Regions from separate parts of the Pseudomonas sp. C9D1 genome, predicted to be linked through region 1. Evidence: riboswitches for the same ligand, from Rfam matches in the RefSeq annotation. Region 1 holds a riboswitch; each other region holds the start of a gene.
The links. Region 1 has a riboswitch for cobalamin ahead of ACXI0U_RS11285 (energy-coupling factor ABC transporter permease). Riboswitches for the same ligand answer to the same signal wherever they lie in the genome.
Positions count from the first base shown of each region.

Region 2: another riboswitch for cobalamin. It lies ahead of cobG (precorrin-3B synthase); the one in region 1 lies ahead of ACXI0U_RS11285 (energy-coupling factor ABC transporter permease).
Region 3: another riboswitch for cobalamin. It lies ahead of ACXI0U_RS27485 (CbtB domain-containing protein); the one in region 1 lies ahead of ACXI0U_RS11285 (energy-coupling factor ABC transporter permease).
Region 4: another riboswitch for cobalamin. It lies ahead of ACXI0U_RS13200 (TonB-dependent receptor); the one in region 1 lies ahead of ACXI0U_RS11285 (energy-coupling factor ABC transporter permease).

Region 1 covers NZ_JBSZIE010000002.1:654,545-657,428, forward strand. The annotation lists gene ACXI0U_RS11275 (TonB-dependent receptor plug domain-containing protein) at 1-504, shown strand, start outside; gene ACXI0U_RS11280 (copper uptake system-associated protein) at 540-980, shown strand; gene ACXI0U_RS11285 (energy-coupling factor ABC transporter permease) at 1,023-1,706, opposite strand; cobalamin riboswitch at 1,767-1,960, opposite strand; gene ACXI0U_RS11290 (TonB-dependent hemoglobin/transferrin/lactoferrin family receptor) at 2,308-2,884, shown strand, end outside.
Region 2 covers NZ_JBSZIE010000002.1:4,235,779-4,238,662, forward strand. The annotation lists gene ACXI0U_RS27425 (precorrin-8X methylmutase) at 1-217, opposite strand, end outside; gene cobG (precorrin-3B synthase) at 214-1,554, opposite strand; cobalamin riboswitch at 1,640-1,829, opposite strand; gene cbiE (precorrin-6y C5,15-methyltransferase (decarboxylating) subunit CbiE) at 1,911-2,884, shown strand, end outside.
Region 3 covers NZ_JBSZIE010000002.1:4,249,902-4,252,785, reverse strand. The annotation lists gene ACXI0U_RS27490 (CbtA family protein) at 1-670, opposite strand, end outside; gene ACXI0U_RS27485 (CbtB domain-containing protein) at 681-863, opposite strand; cobalamin riboswitch at 966-1,177, opposite strand; cobalamin riboswitch at 1,236-1,429, shown strand; gene cobW (cobalamin biosynthesis protein CobW) at 1,526-2,578, shown strand; gene cobN (cobaltochelatase subunit CobN) at 2,639-2,884, shown strand, end outside.
Region 4 covers NZ_JBSZIE010000002.1:1,074,302-1,077,185, reverse strand. The annotation lists gene ACXI0U_RS13200 (TonB-dependent receptor) at 1-1,407, opposite strand, end outside; cobalamin riboswitch at 1,515-1,716, opposite strand; gene ACXI0U_RS13195 (PaaI family thioesterase) at 1,968-2,411, shown strand; gene ACXI0U_RS13190 (zinc-dependent alcohol dehydrogenase) at 2,415-2,884, shown strand, end outside.

The DNA.
Region 1 (2,884 bases):
GCCGTATTCAAGGACAAGCTGCAGAACCGCTACCTGTTCGCCTTCCCCCCGGCCGTGACCCAACCCGCCTACGTGAACCTGGGCGACTACGAGATAAAGGGCGCCGAAGCCTCCTGGCAGCAGAGCTGGAACGAGAGCTGGAGCAGCTTCCTCGGCTTCACCTGGCTCGACCCCAGCCTGCGCAACCTGCCTTACGCGCCGCGACGCTCCTTCTCGCTGGGAACCACCTACACGACCGGCCCCTGGCGCCTGAGCGCAGACGCGCAGTACCAGAGCAGGATGTATGTGCTGCAACAGGAGCGGGTCGAGGGCGCGAGCAACTTCGAGCAAGTGGACAGCTTCACCGTGGTCAACCTGCGCCTGGGCTATGCCCTGCCCGAGCTCGGCGAGGAGGGCGAGGTGTTCCTGGCCGTCGAGAACCTGTTCGACCGTGACTACGCGTACCGCACCGGCTACCCCATGCCCGGCACCTCAGCCCAGGTGGGCGTGAGGATGGGCTTCTGAAATTTCACGACCTGGCTCATCGAGGAGACAAGCTTATGAAGTGGACAAGACACCTGATCGTGCTCTGGGCGCTCACCGGCGGCTACGCACTGGCCGACAGCCAAGCGGACCGACAAGCCATCGAGCACCTGATGAAACACACCTGGGAGCGCCCGGAGGCGGCATTGGACGTCGGCCCGGTGACCCTGGAAGGCGACTACGCCATAGCGGGCTGGACGCAAGCGGAACGAGGTGGGCGCGCCCTGCTCACACGCGTGCAGGATCACTGGAAAGTGGTGCTGTGCGCGGGCGACGGACTGCTCGACGAAGCGACCCTGAAGGATGCCGGGCTGGCCCAGCGAGAAGCGAGCGACCTATTGCGAGCCGTACGCACGGCGGAGTCGGTGATAGCGCCGGAACGGGTCCGGCAGTTCTCGCGCTTCAAGGGCATCGTGCGCGTGGATGCTCACGCCGGGCACGGTGACCCGCAACACTGACCTGGGGCCGGGTGCATGCGAGGACATGCACCCGGCTTGCACTCAAGCAGCCGCGTGGTGCAAACGCACGTTGAACAGCGGGCCTTTGCTGTAGCGCGACAGCGCCTTGGCCAGAGCCAGCACGCCCAGGTCGATCAGGGGCTCCACCAGGATCACACTCATGTAGGCGATGCCGAAGGTGCCGACGGAGGCCAGGGTCTCGCTGGAAAAACCATGCCCGTAGAAGGCCCAGAACCCGACCCAGGCGACGATGCCGCCCTGATAGGCGGTGGACAGCGCCAAGGCCTGGGTGTAGCGCGTTTCCACATAGGGCGTAGCAGACGGAATGAGACGGTTCGCCAGCAGGCTGATGCCCCACAGCGGCACCAGCAGGGTGGTGACGTTCATGCCGTACTGGGGCAGGTCGAAGGGCGCGAAGAACAGGCCCTGGATGAGCAGCCCGGCAGCCAGCCCGACCGCCGCCGCCCCCGCACCGAACATCAGCAGCAAGGTCGAGCCGAGAATCAGGTGGACCTCGGAGACGCCCACCGCGTGGTGCGGCAGCACCTCGAAGAAGCAGAACACCAGGGCTGTGGTGATCAAACTGCGCAGCGCCAGCGCGGTCACACCGCCGTTGCGGCGGATGCTGTCGACGGCCATCTTGGCCGTCAGGCCAAAAGCCGCTACTGCCGTGCCATAACTGAGGAAGATCTTCGCGCCTTCTACGACGCCAGGTTCGATATGCATGGGTGGTGCTCCGTGCCGCGCCCACCGCGCGACGATAGGGATGACTAAGGGGGCCGGGCTTTCGCCCGCTTGCTGATGGCAGGTCTCCTGGCTCGCAGTTCACCGCTCAACCCACCTTCCCAGCCGTCGCCAGTGGTACATCGGGCATCGCGCTCTGCTCACAGTTGCGGGGGCAGCCATGGCTTGGGCATCTCGCCGACCATGTTCCCTCTTAGTTCCGGGGCACCCGGAAAACCATCGGCGGAAATGGTACCGATTCCCGCCACGGCGGCATAGAAATCCTTGAACCCCGATCACCGGGGGTGCGACAGCTCGCCACAGGGTCATCACGCCCCGGGCCTGAGGCGGTCGCTCGGGACGAGCGGCACGGCGGCCTGCGGTGGAACGTCGCAGTTAAGCCCCGGCGCCGGCCTTGCTAGTTTCCCGTCCCGGGCTGACCAATCCCATGGATCGGCAGCCCGACCGCATGCGGGCACCCCTCGGGTGCCCGGCCACCATCCAGGGATCGGATACCTCGAGGCGCTCAAGGAACGCCGCCGTTCCCGGATCAACCGGTGCACCCGCAAGGGCGCCCGAGAGTCTGCGAGAGAAGGGAAAAGGCATGGTTGTCTCTGCATCGTTTCGTCCCCTGTGGTTGCGCCGCACGCTGTCCATGGGGCCTGCCACGGCCTGGCCATTGCTGCTGGCGGCATGCGGGCAACTCCAGGCCGAGGAGCGCCCCACGCTGGTGCTCGACAGCACCACGGTCACCGCCACACGTAGCGCCAACAGCAGCTTCGCCCTGCCCGCCTCGGTCTCCACGGTCGACCGCGAGAACCTCGACGACGCCCAGGCGGACACCCTCTCCCGCGTACTGCGCAGCCTGCCCAACGTGAACGTCGGCGGCGGCCCGCGCCCGGCTTCGCAGAGCCCTGCCATCCGTGGCCTGCAAGGGCCGCGCATCATCCTCAGCGTGGATGGCGCCCGGCGTAACAACGAAGGCGGCGTGAACAGCCCCCTGCTGCTCGACCCGGATTTCATCCGCCAGATCGACGTGGTGCGCGGCCCGATGTCGGCCGCCTACGGGAGCGGCGGGCTGGGTGGCGTAATGGCATTCGAGACACTGGCGGCGGAAGACTTCGTCGCCCCCGGGCAAACCTTCGGTGGCCGCGCCAAAGTGAGCTATCGCAGCGGCGACG
Region 2 (2,884 bases), 3.6 Mb from region 1:
GAATCGGCGCGCCAGCGGCGATGGCGGCGCGGCCGGCGGCTCCGGCACCGGGGGAGAAGCGCAGGTCCTGCACCACGTCGACCATGCCGCAGGCGTGGATCACGCGCACGGCGAGCTTCTCCAGGTCCGGCGGGATGGCGGAGAGGTCCGCCTCGGCGCGGATGATGGAGAAGGAGTGGCGATAGATCTCCTGACCATCGCGGATGTAATCGATCATTCGGTGGAGCTCCAGCTGTCAGGCGTGGCGGCCAGCCAGGCGGCCGCCGCGTGTATGTCCAGGTCGCGCGCCAGCGGGCGGCCGAAGCCACCGGCGCCGTCGTCGCGTCGATAGAGGTCGTAATGGCCGTCGCCCGTGGCCAGCAGGGTCAGCGGCGCCACGTTGGCGGCGGCGCAGGAGCGCGGGCAGCCGCACAGGTGCACCTGGGCGCCGTCGGGCAGCACGGCGGCCAGGGTCAGGGCGTCGGCCTTGGTGTCGGCCAGGCCCTTGGCGCAACCGGCGGAACCGGTGCAGGCCTGGATGCGCACCAGGGGCGCGTCGATATCGGTGCACAGGCCCAGGGCCGCGAGCTCGGCCAGCAGCGGGGCGGTTTCCTGCCCCGGCACGTTGGGCAGCAGCACCGATTGCCAGGGGGTCATGTGCAGGCTGCCGTCGCCGTGGCGCTGGGCCAGTTCGGCGAGGGTCAGCAATTGGCTGGCCTGCAGGCGCCCCAGGGGCGGGATGGCGCCCACCAGGTACAGGCCGGCCTGCAGTTGCGGCAGCACGCCGACGGGGCGCAGGTCGCTGGCAGCGCGGCGCCAGTTGCCCGCGTCGTGCAGCGGGAAGGGCAGGCGCTGGCGCAGTTCGGCCAGCAAGCGCTCGGCGCCGAGGCTGCCGAGCAGGTCGCGCATGCGGGCCTGCTGCGGCGTGGCCAATTCGAGGAAGAGGTCCAGCAGCGCCTCCACCAGGGCCGGCACCCGGGCGCCGGGTACCGCCGCCAGGGCGGGGGCGTCGCCGGTTTCGCGGGGCGGGCAGCCGGCCAGGCCGAAGGCGAACAGGCCGTCCTTGCCGGGCTCCATGGCGGCCAGCCAGATGTCGTTGGGGTGGTCGAGCATCGCCAGGGCTTCGCCGCCGTCCAGCAGCAGGGCGAACTTGGGCGAAAGCACGTGGAAGCGCGGGTTGTCTTCCAGCAGGGCCAGCAGGCGCGCGGCCAGGGGGCGGATGTCCTGCAGCGCCTGCGGGTCGAGCCCGGCGGCGGGGCTGACCATCAGGTTGCGCACATCGTCCGCGCCCGGCGTGGCGGCGCCCAGGCCGATGGCCAGCAGCTCGGCGATCAGCGCCTGTTCGCGGCCCGGGGTCACGCCACGGATCTGCAGGTTGGCGCGGTTGGTGGCTTCCAGCACGCCGCCGGAATGGCCATGGGCGGCGATCGACAGGGCTTCGGCCGTGCCGGCCTGCAGGCGACCGCAGGGCAGCTTGATGCGGCAGATGCCGCCATCCTTCGCCGGGACGATGCGCAGCAACCCCGGGCAGGCCGAGGGGCGGACGGATGGAGCGCTGGAGGGAGCCTGTTTCACCGTGGTCACCGGGTCAGTTGCCGCGGCGACCGTGTTCCCCGCACGGGGAACCCTGGCACCGAGACACCCCGCTCGATGCGTGCACACGCGACTGGTGTCACCGGCAGGTCTCCTGGCTGGCAGGTCAGTGTCCGTCGCGGCCTTCCCGGTTTCCCAGTGGCACGGATCGCGAGAACTCGCTGCATACAGTTGCGGGGGCAGCCACGGCTTGGACCGTGTTCCCTCTTAGGCCGGGCGCAGTGGGCGCTCCGGCAACCGGTGAAGGGCGCTATTATGCCCGCTTTGCGCGGCTGTGGGATGCGGCTGGTTGTCGGATGCCCAACGGACGCGGCACGGTCGGATACGAGGAAAAACGCATGCAGCCCTGGCTGACGCTGGTGGGGATAGGCGAGGACGGCTACGCCGGCCTGGGCAAGGCCGCGCGCCATGCGCTGCTGGCCGCCGAGGAGGTGGTGGGCGCCCCGCGCCAGCTGGAATTGCTGCCCCCTTGCATCCGCGCCCGGCGCAGTGCCTGGCCCAGCCCCTTCTCCCTGGAGCCGCTGCTGCAACGCCGTGGCGCGCCGGTCTGCGTGCTGGCCAGCGGTGACCCGATGCTGTTCGGCGTCGGCGCCAGCCTGGCGCGGCAGCTGCCCGCCGACGAGCTGCGTGTGCTACCCGCGCCCTCGTCCACCTCCCTGGCCGCCGCGCGCCTGGGCTGGGCGCTGCAGGACACCAGCCTGGTCTCCCTGGTGGCGCGGCCCCTCGCTGCACTCAACCTGCACCTGCATGACGGCGCCCGCCTGCTGGTGCTGAGCAACGACGGCGCAAGCCCCGCTGCTATCGCTGGCCTGCTGAACGAACGCGGCTTCGGCCCCAGCGCCATGACCGTGCTGGAGCACCTGGGCGGCCCGGCCGAGCGGCGCATCGACGGCATTGCCGGCGAGTGGCCGGCCATGGAGGTCGCCGCCCTCAACCTGGTGGCCATCGACTGCCGCGCCGGCGAGCAGGCCCGGCGTCTGCCGCTCACCTGCGGCCTGCCCGACGACGCCTATCGCCACGACGGCCAACTGACCAAGCGCGACGTTCGCGCCATCACCCTCGCGCGCCTGGCGCCGCAACCCGGGCAACTGCTCTGGGACGTGGGTGCCGGCAGCGGCTCCATCGGCATCGAATGGATGCGCGCCCATCCCACCTGCCGCGCCATCGCCGTCGAAGCTGACGAGGGCCGTCAGGCACATATCCGCCACAACCGCGACGCCCTCGGCGTGCCCGGCCTGCACCTGGTGGCCGGCCAGGCCCCCACCGCCCTCGACGGCCTGCCCGCGCCCGATGCCGTGTTCATCGGCGGCGG
Region 3 (2,884 bases), 3.6 Mb from region 1:
AGGCAGCGGCCCAACCCAGGGCGCCCCAGAACAGCGCGTTGGTCACCAGCGAGGCGGCGATGAACTCGTGCTCCAGCGCTTCCGGCGCCAGGCTCGCATGCACTTCAGGCTGCGGTGCGCCGACCACATGGGGGATCACCAGCAGCGCCAGGCCGACGATGCGCAGGACCCAGTTGCGGCCGAAGGCGATCAGCGCCAGGCCAGCGGCAGTGGAGGCGGCGGTGCCGATCCACCAGACCTGGCGCTGGGCCAGGTCGGCGGCTGCGGTACCCGGCAGCTCCGGCGGCAGGCCGAGGGACGGCGCCAGGGCGAAGGTGGCGAAACCGGCCAGGCCCCAGAGCAGGCCCTGCCAGGCGCGGGTCGGGCCGCGCAGGCTGAACAGCGCGGCCAGCAGCAGGGCGAAGCCGACGGCCACCACCAGGTTGGCGCCACCGGTGGACAGGGTGCGCTGCCAGCCGTCGGCGGGAGCCCAGGCTTCGGCGTCGTGTTCATGGGCGGGCGCGCCGGCGGCGTGCTCGTGGGCGTGTTCGGTCTGCTCGGCCGGTGCCGAGTTCTCGAAGGTTTCCGCATGGAGAATCAGCGGGGTGACCCACAGGCTTTGCAGCAGGGTCAGCACGATGGCGGCGAAGAGACCGGCGAACCCGGCGGTCTGGGCGATGCGCTTGGTCACGGTTGCGCCCTCAGTGGCAGGGGAAGGCGGAGCTGTGACGGGTATCGTGGGCAGCGTTGTGCACCGCCTCGATGTGCGAGAAGCCGGCGAAGTACACCAGCGACAGGCCCAGGAGGCTGGCACCGATGGCGATGGCCAGGCGTTTGGACAGGGGGACGGCGGCGGCCGAATGGCTCAGTGTGCTGCTGGACATGGTGCTTCCTCTGCGATGCGGGTGAGTCGGCAAGAGGAACGCGTGCGAAGAAAGCGGCCGCGCGGGGACCGCATTTCCGGCGTGCGCCCGCCCACCGCGGGTTGCCAAAAAAGTGATCAGGCCGGTCTCCGGGCTTGCGACGCCAGCCATGGCTGGTCGGGTTTGCCTTCCCATGTCCGCCGGACACAGTGGCTTACAGATCCCTACGTGCGCTTACCGTTGCGGGGGCAGCGTCGGACTCGCCCTGGGGCACACCGACTTCCCGTTTCACCTCGCGCGCGACGGCGCGAGACACCTGAAAAAACCGCACAAGAACATCACGAGTCCGACTGGCCGTCAACCGCCGCGATTGACCGCCGCCCCCGCCCTGCGTAGCCTTCGGCCCTTCGAGGTTCCGCGGCCGTGCGCCGCGGCTAAGAGGGAACACGGCCAAGCCGTGGCTGCCCCCGCAACTGTGAACAGCTGAGGTCCTATCCACAGCCACTGCCCATCGGGCGGGAAGGCGGAAGGACGGCGCATCGCGCCAGGCTGTGAGCCAGGAGACCTGCCTCGGCGAATTTCCATACAACCGGGCGGGGTGATCCGGTGGCGAATCGGGCCCTCCGTGCCCTCGTCCCGCGCGCCCGCCGATCCGATCGACTCCCAGCAAAGGGCTGCCGCGCATGAAAACCCTGGCCAAACTCCCCGTCACCATCGTCACCGGCTTCCTCGGTGCCGGTAAGACCACCCTGCTCCGCCACATGCTCGACAACGCCGAGGGCCGCCGCATCGCGGTGATCGTCAACGAGTTCGGCGAGCTGGGCATCGACGGCGAAATCCTCAAGCAATGCTCCATCGGCTGCAGCGAGGAAGAGGCCGTGGGCCGCGTCTTCGAGCTGGCCAACGGCTGCCTGTGCTGCACCGTGCAGGAAGAGTTCTTCCCGGTGATGCGCGAGCTGGTGGCACGCCGTGGCGACCTCGACCAAATCCTCATCGAGACCTCCGGCCTGGCCCTGCCCAAGCCCCTGGTGCAAGCCTTCCAGTGGCCGGAGATCCGCAGTGCCTGCACCGTGGACGCGGTGATCACCGTGGTCGACAGCCCAGCCGTGGCCGCCGGCACCTTCGCCGCCCACCCCGAGCAGGTGGACGAGCAGCGCAAGCAGGACCCGAACCTCGACCACGAGTCGCCCCTGCACGAACTCTTCGAAGACCAGTTGGCCAGCGCCGACCTGGTGATCCTCAACAAGGCCGACCTGCTCGATGCCGACGCCCTGGCCGCCGTGCGCGCCGAGGTGGCCGAGGAGCTACCGCCGGCGGTGAAGATCGTCGAAGCCAGCGCCGGCAAGCTGCCGCTCTCCGTGCTGCTGGGCCTGAACGCCGAGGCCGAGGCGCACATCGACAGCCGCGCCACCCACCACGACCACGAAGGGCACGAGGACCACGACCACGACGAGTTCGACTCCTTCCACGTCGACCTGCCGGAAGTGGAGGAAGCCGCCCTGCTGGCCGCCCTCGGCCAACTGGTGGAGCGCCACGACGTGCTGCGCATCAAGGGCTTCGCCGCCATCCCCGGCAAGCCCATGCGCCTGCTGGTACAGGGCGTCGGCAAGCGCTTCGACAAACACTTCGACCGCAAGTGGCTGGCCGACGAAACCCGCGCCACCCGCCTGGTGGTGATCGGCCAGGAGCTGGACCCGGCCACCATCGCCAACGAACTGCGCACCGCCCTGGCGTAACCGCCGAACCGGTTCCTCTCCCCCGGGAGAGGGCCGCTCCACCGAGCCAAGGCCCGAGCCATGCACTTGCTGCGCACCCAACCTGGCGGCTTCGTCCCCGACGACGGCATCGCCCACCTGGCCCAGACGCCCGCCGAGCTGGTGATCCTCTGCAGCGGTGATTCGCACCTGGCGCTGCTGGCCGAGGCCGCCCGCGAGCTGCCGGCGGACTACCCCAGCCTGCGCCTGGCCAACCCCATGCAGCTGCAGAACCACGCCTCGGTGGACCTTTACGTCGACGAGGTGCTGCAGCACGCCAAGGTCATC
Region 4 (2,884 bases), 420 kb from region 1:
GGAGAGGCTGCGGTCGCTGCGGGTGTTCGCGCGCAGGTCGTTGCGGTCGATGTGGTTCTGGTCGCGGCGGATGCCGGTGACCAGGGACCAGCGCTCGTCGAACTGGGTGCGGTTCTCGGCGAACAGGGCGACGGTGCGGGTTTCGCTGCGCGAGTGCGGGCCGTAGGCCGAGGCGCTCTGGTAGTAGCCGGGCGTGGGGTTCCACGGGTCGACGTAGTTGCCGCCCACATCGATGTAGGGCGAGTTGTTCAGCAGGTTGAAGCGGATGCGGTTGAACTCGGCGCCCACCAGGGTGCGGCTGCTGAGGCCGAACAGCGAGTGGTCGAAGGTGAAGGTCTGGCGGTCGCCGATCTGCTCCTGCTCGTGCTTGATGCGCAGGTTCTCGGCGCGCTCCAGCTGGCCCAGGCCGGCGTCCCAGTTGTAGGCCTCGGCGTTGCGCCAGTAGCGGCGGCTCTTGATGTGGTAGAGCTGGTTGCTGGCGCTGATGCCCTCGGCCAGGGTCCAGTCGGTGACGAGCCGGGTCCACTGGTCGTTGTAGTGCTGCTCGGCGTTGTGCAGGTTGTAGTTCTTCTCCTTCAGGCTGTCGCGTAGGTGGCCGTCGATCAGCGGCGTGCCGAAGTAGTTCATCGGCGTGAGGTCGCCCTGGTCATGGGCCAGGGTGAAGGCCAGGTCGTCGCGGGCCTGCCAGCGCAGGGCGGCGCTGAGGCCGAGGTTCTTCGAGTCGCCACGGTCGATCCAGCCGTGGCTGGTTTCGCGGTTGAGGTTGAGGCGGTAGCTGAGGGTGTCGGTGAGCGAGCCGCCGCTGTCCAGTGCCATCTGCTGGCGGTCGTCGGAGCCGTAGCCCAGGCGCAGGCGGTTGCGGATCTCGCCCTCGAAGGGCTTCTTCGGCACCACGTTGATCACCGCGCCGGTGGCGCCTTCGCCGTAGAGTACCGAGGCCGGGCCACGGATCACGTCGATGCGTTCGACCATCCACGGGTCGGTGGGGAAGGTGACGGTGCCCATGCCGGTGTAGAAGCGCGTGCCGTCGTGAAGCTGCATGACCGAGGCGTGGCCGGTGAAGCCCCGGGCCGAGAGCGCGGTGCCGCCGTTGCCGGGGGTGCCAATGTTGCTGATGCCGGGGGAGCGGGTCACGGCGTCCTGTACGGTGGCGTTGTTGCGCCCGCGCACCTCTTCGCCACTGATGCTGCTGGTGCTGGCCGGGGTCTCCAGGGCGGAGAGGCCCAGGCGCGAGCCGGCGGGCAGCGGCGTGTCGAGGCTGATGGGGGCGTCGTCCGCCTGGCCGGTGACGGCGGTGGCGGGCAGGGCCAGGGCGCCGTCTTCGGCGTGCAGGGCGAGGGAGATAGAGAGCGCGAGCAGGCCGAGGGCGGCGCTTGCCGGAGCGTTGGAGCTGAAGGTGCGGGACATGTCGTTCCTATCACGTCAGGAATGAATGGAGCCCGGAGGGAATGCAAAGGCGTGCGCAGGCGCGAGCGCCCAAGCGAAAACCGGCCCGTGCCCGCCCACCGCGGGTTTGCCTATCGATGCTCCAGGCCGGTCTCCGGGCTTGCGAGGATCACGCGGCATTCGCCTTCCCATGCAGGTGCACAGTGGCGTTTCGAATGCAGCGCTCGCTTACCGTTGCGGGGGCAGCGCCGGACTGGTCCTGAGGACGCACCGGCTTCCCGTTTCACCCCACGCACGACGGCGTGGGACACCTGGAACGGCGCGCATATGACCATCCACACGCCCGGGCGTCAACGCCAGTGTGTTGCGGCAGATGGCGGAAACGCCCGTTCCAGAGCCCTGTCGACCTTGCCGGAATGCCTTCTTTTTTGTCATATCAACAATGTTGATTTGAGGGTTGGCGCTCACGTATCGTCCGTCCACGGGCTGCAGGGCGATTCCCTCGCGCTGGCCCTGTGGAGGGCTGCCGGCCCTCCATCCCGCAATCGCTCGCCGACCCCGGCAGAGCCAGGAGCCCTGTGATGACCGATACCCCCAACAGAACCCTGCCTTCGGGCCTGCAACTCCTCCAGGCGGCGATCGCCGGCAAGCTGCCCGCACCCGCCATCGGCGACACCATGGCGATGAAGGCGGTGGGCGTGGAGCCCGGACGCGTCTTCATCGAGGCGCGGCCGGATGCCCGCCACCTCAACCCGGCCAACGCGGTGCACGGCGGTTTCGCCGCCACCTGCCTGGACGGTGCGGCGGCCCTGGCGCTGTTCTCCACTCTGGCTGCCGACACGCCCTATTCGACGGTGGACCTGGGCGTGAAGTACCTGCGCCCGCTCAAGGTCGGCGAGCTGTACAGCGTCGAGGGCTGGCTGGTGGAGCGCACCCGCAGCCTGGCGGTGTGCGACGCCCATATCCGCGACGCGGCCGGCAAGCTCTGCGCCCGCGCCACCACCACCTTCAACGTGCGGGACTGAGCCATGCGCGAACTCATCGTCAAGGGCGCGGGGCGCCTGGCCTGGGAGGAGGCACCGTCACCGGTGCTGGATTCGCCGCTGGCGGCGCTGGTACGGCCCATTGCCTCGGCCTCCTGCGACCTCGATCGGCGCCTGGTGGCCGGGCTGACGCCGTTCAAGCCGCCCTTCGCCCTGGGCCACGAGTGCGTGGCCGAGGTGCTGGAAGTGGGCCCACAGGTGACCACGGTGAAGCGCGGCGACCTGGTCTCGGTGCCCTGGAAGATCGCCTGCGGCACCTGCCGCCAGTGCCTGGCGGGGCGCAGCACGGCCTGCACCGGCGTCGCCCGCCACGCGGCCTATGGCGTGCCGGCCGGCGGCCACTGGGGCGGGCTGTTCTCCGAGGTGGTGCGGGTGCCCTTCGCCGACGCCATGCTGGTGGTGCTGCCGCCGGGGCTGGACCCGGTGGCCGTGGCCAGCGCCAGCGACAACCTCAC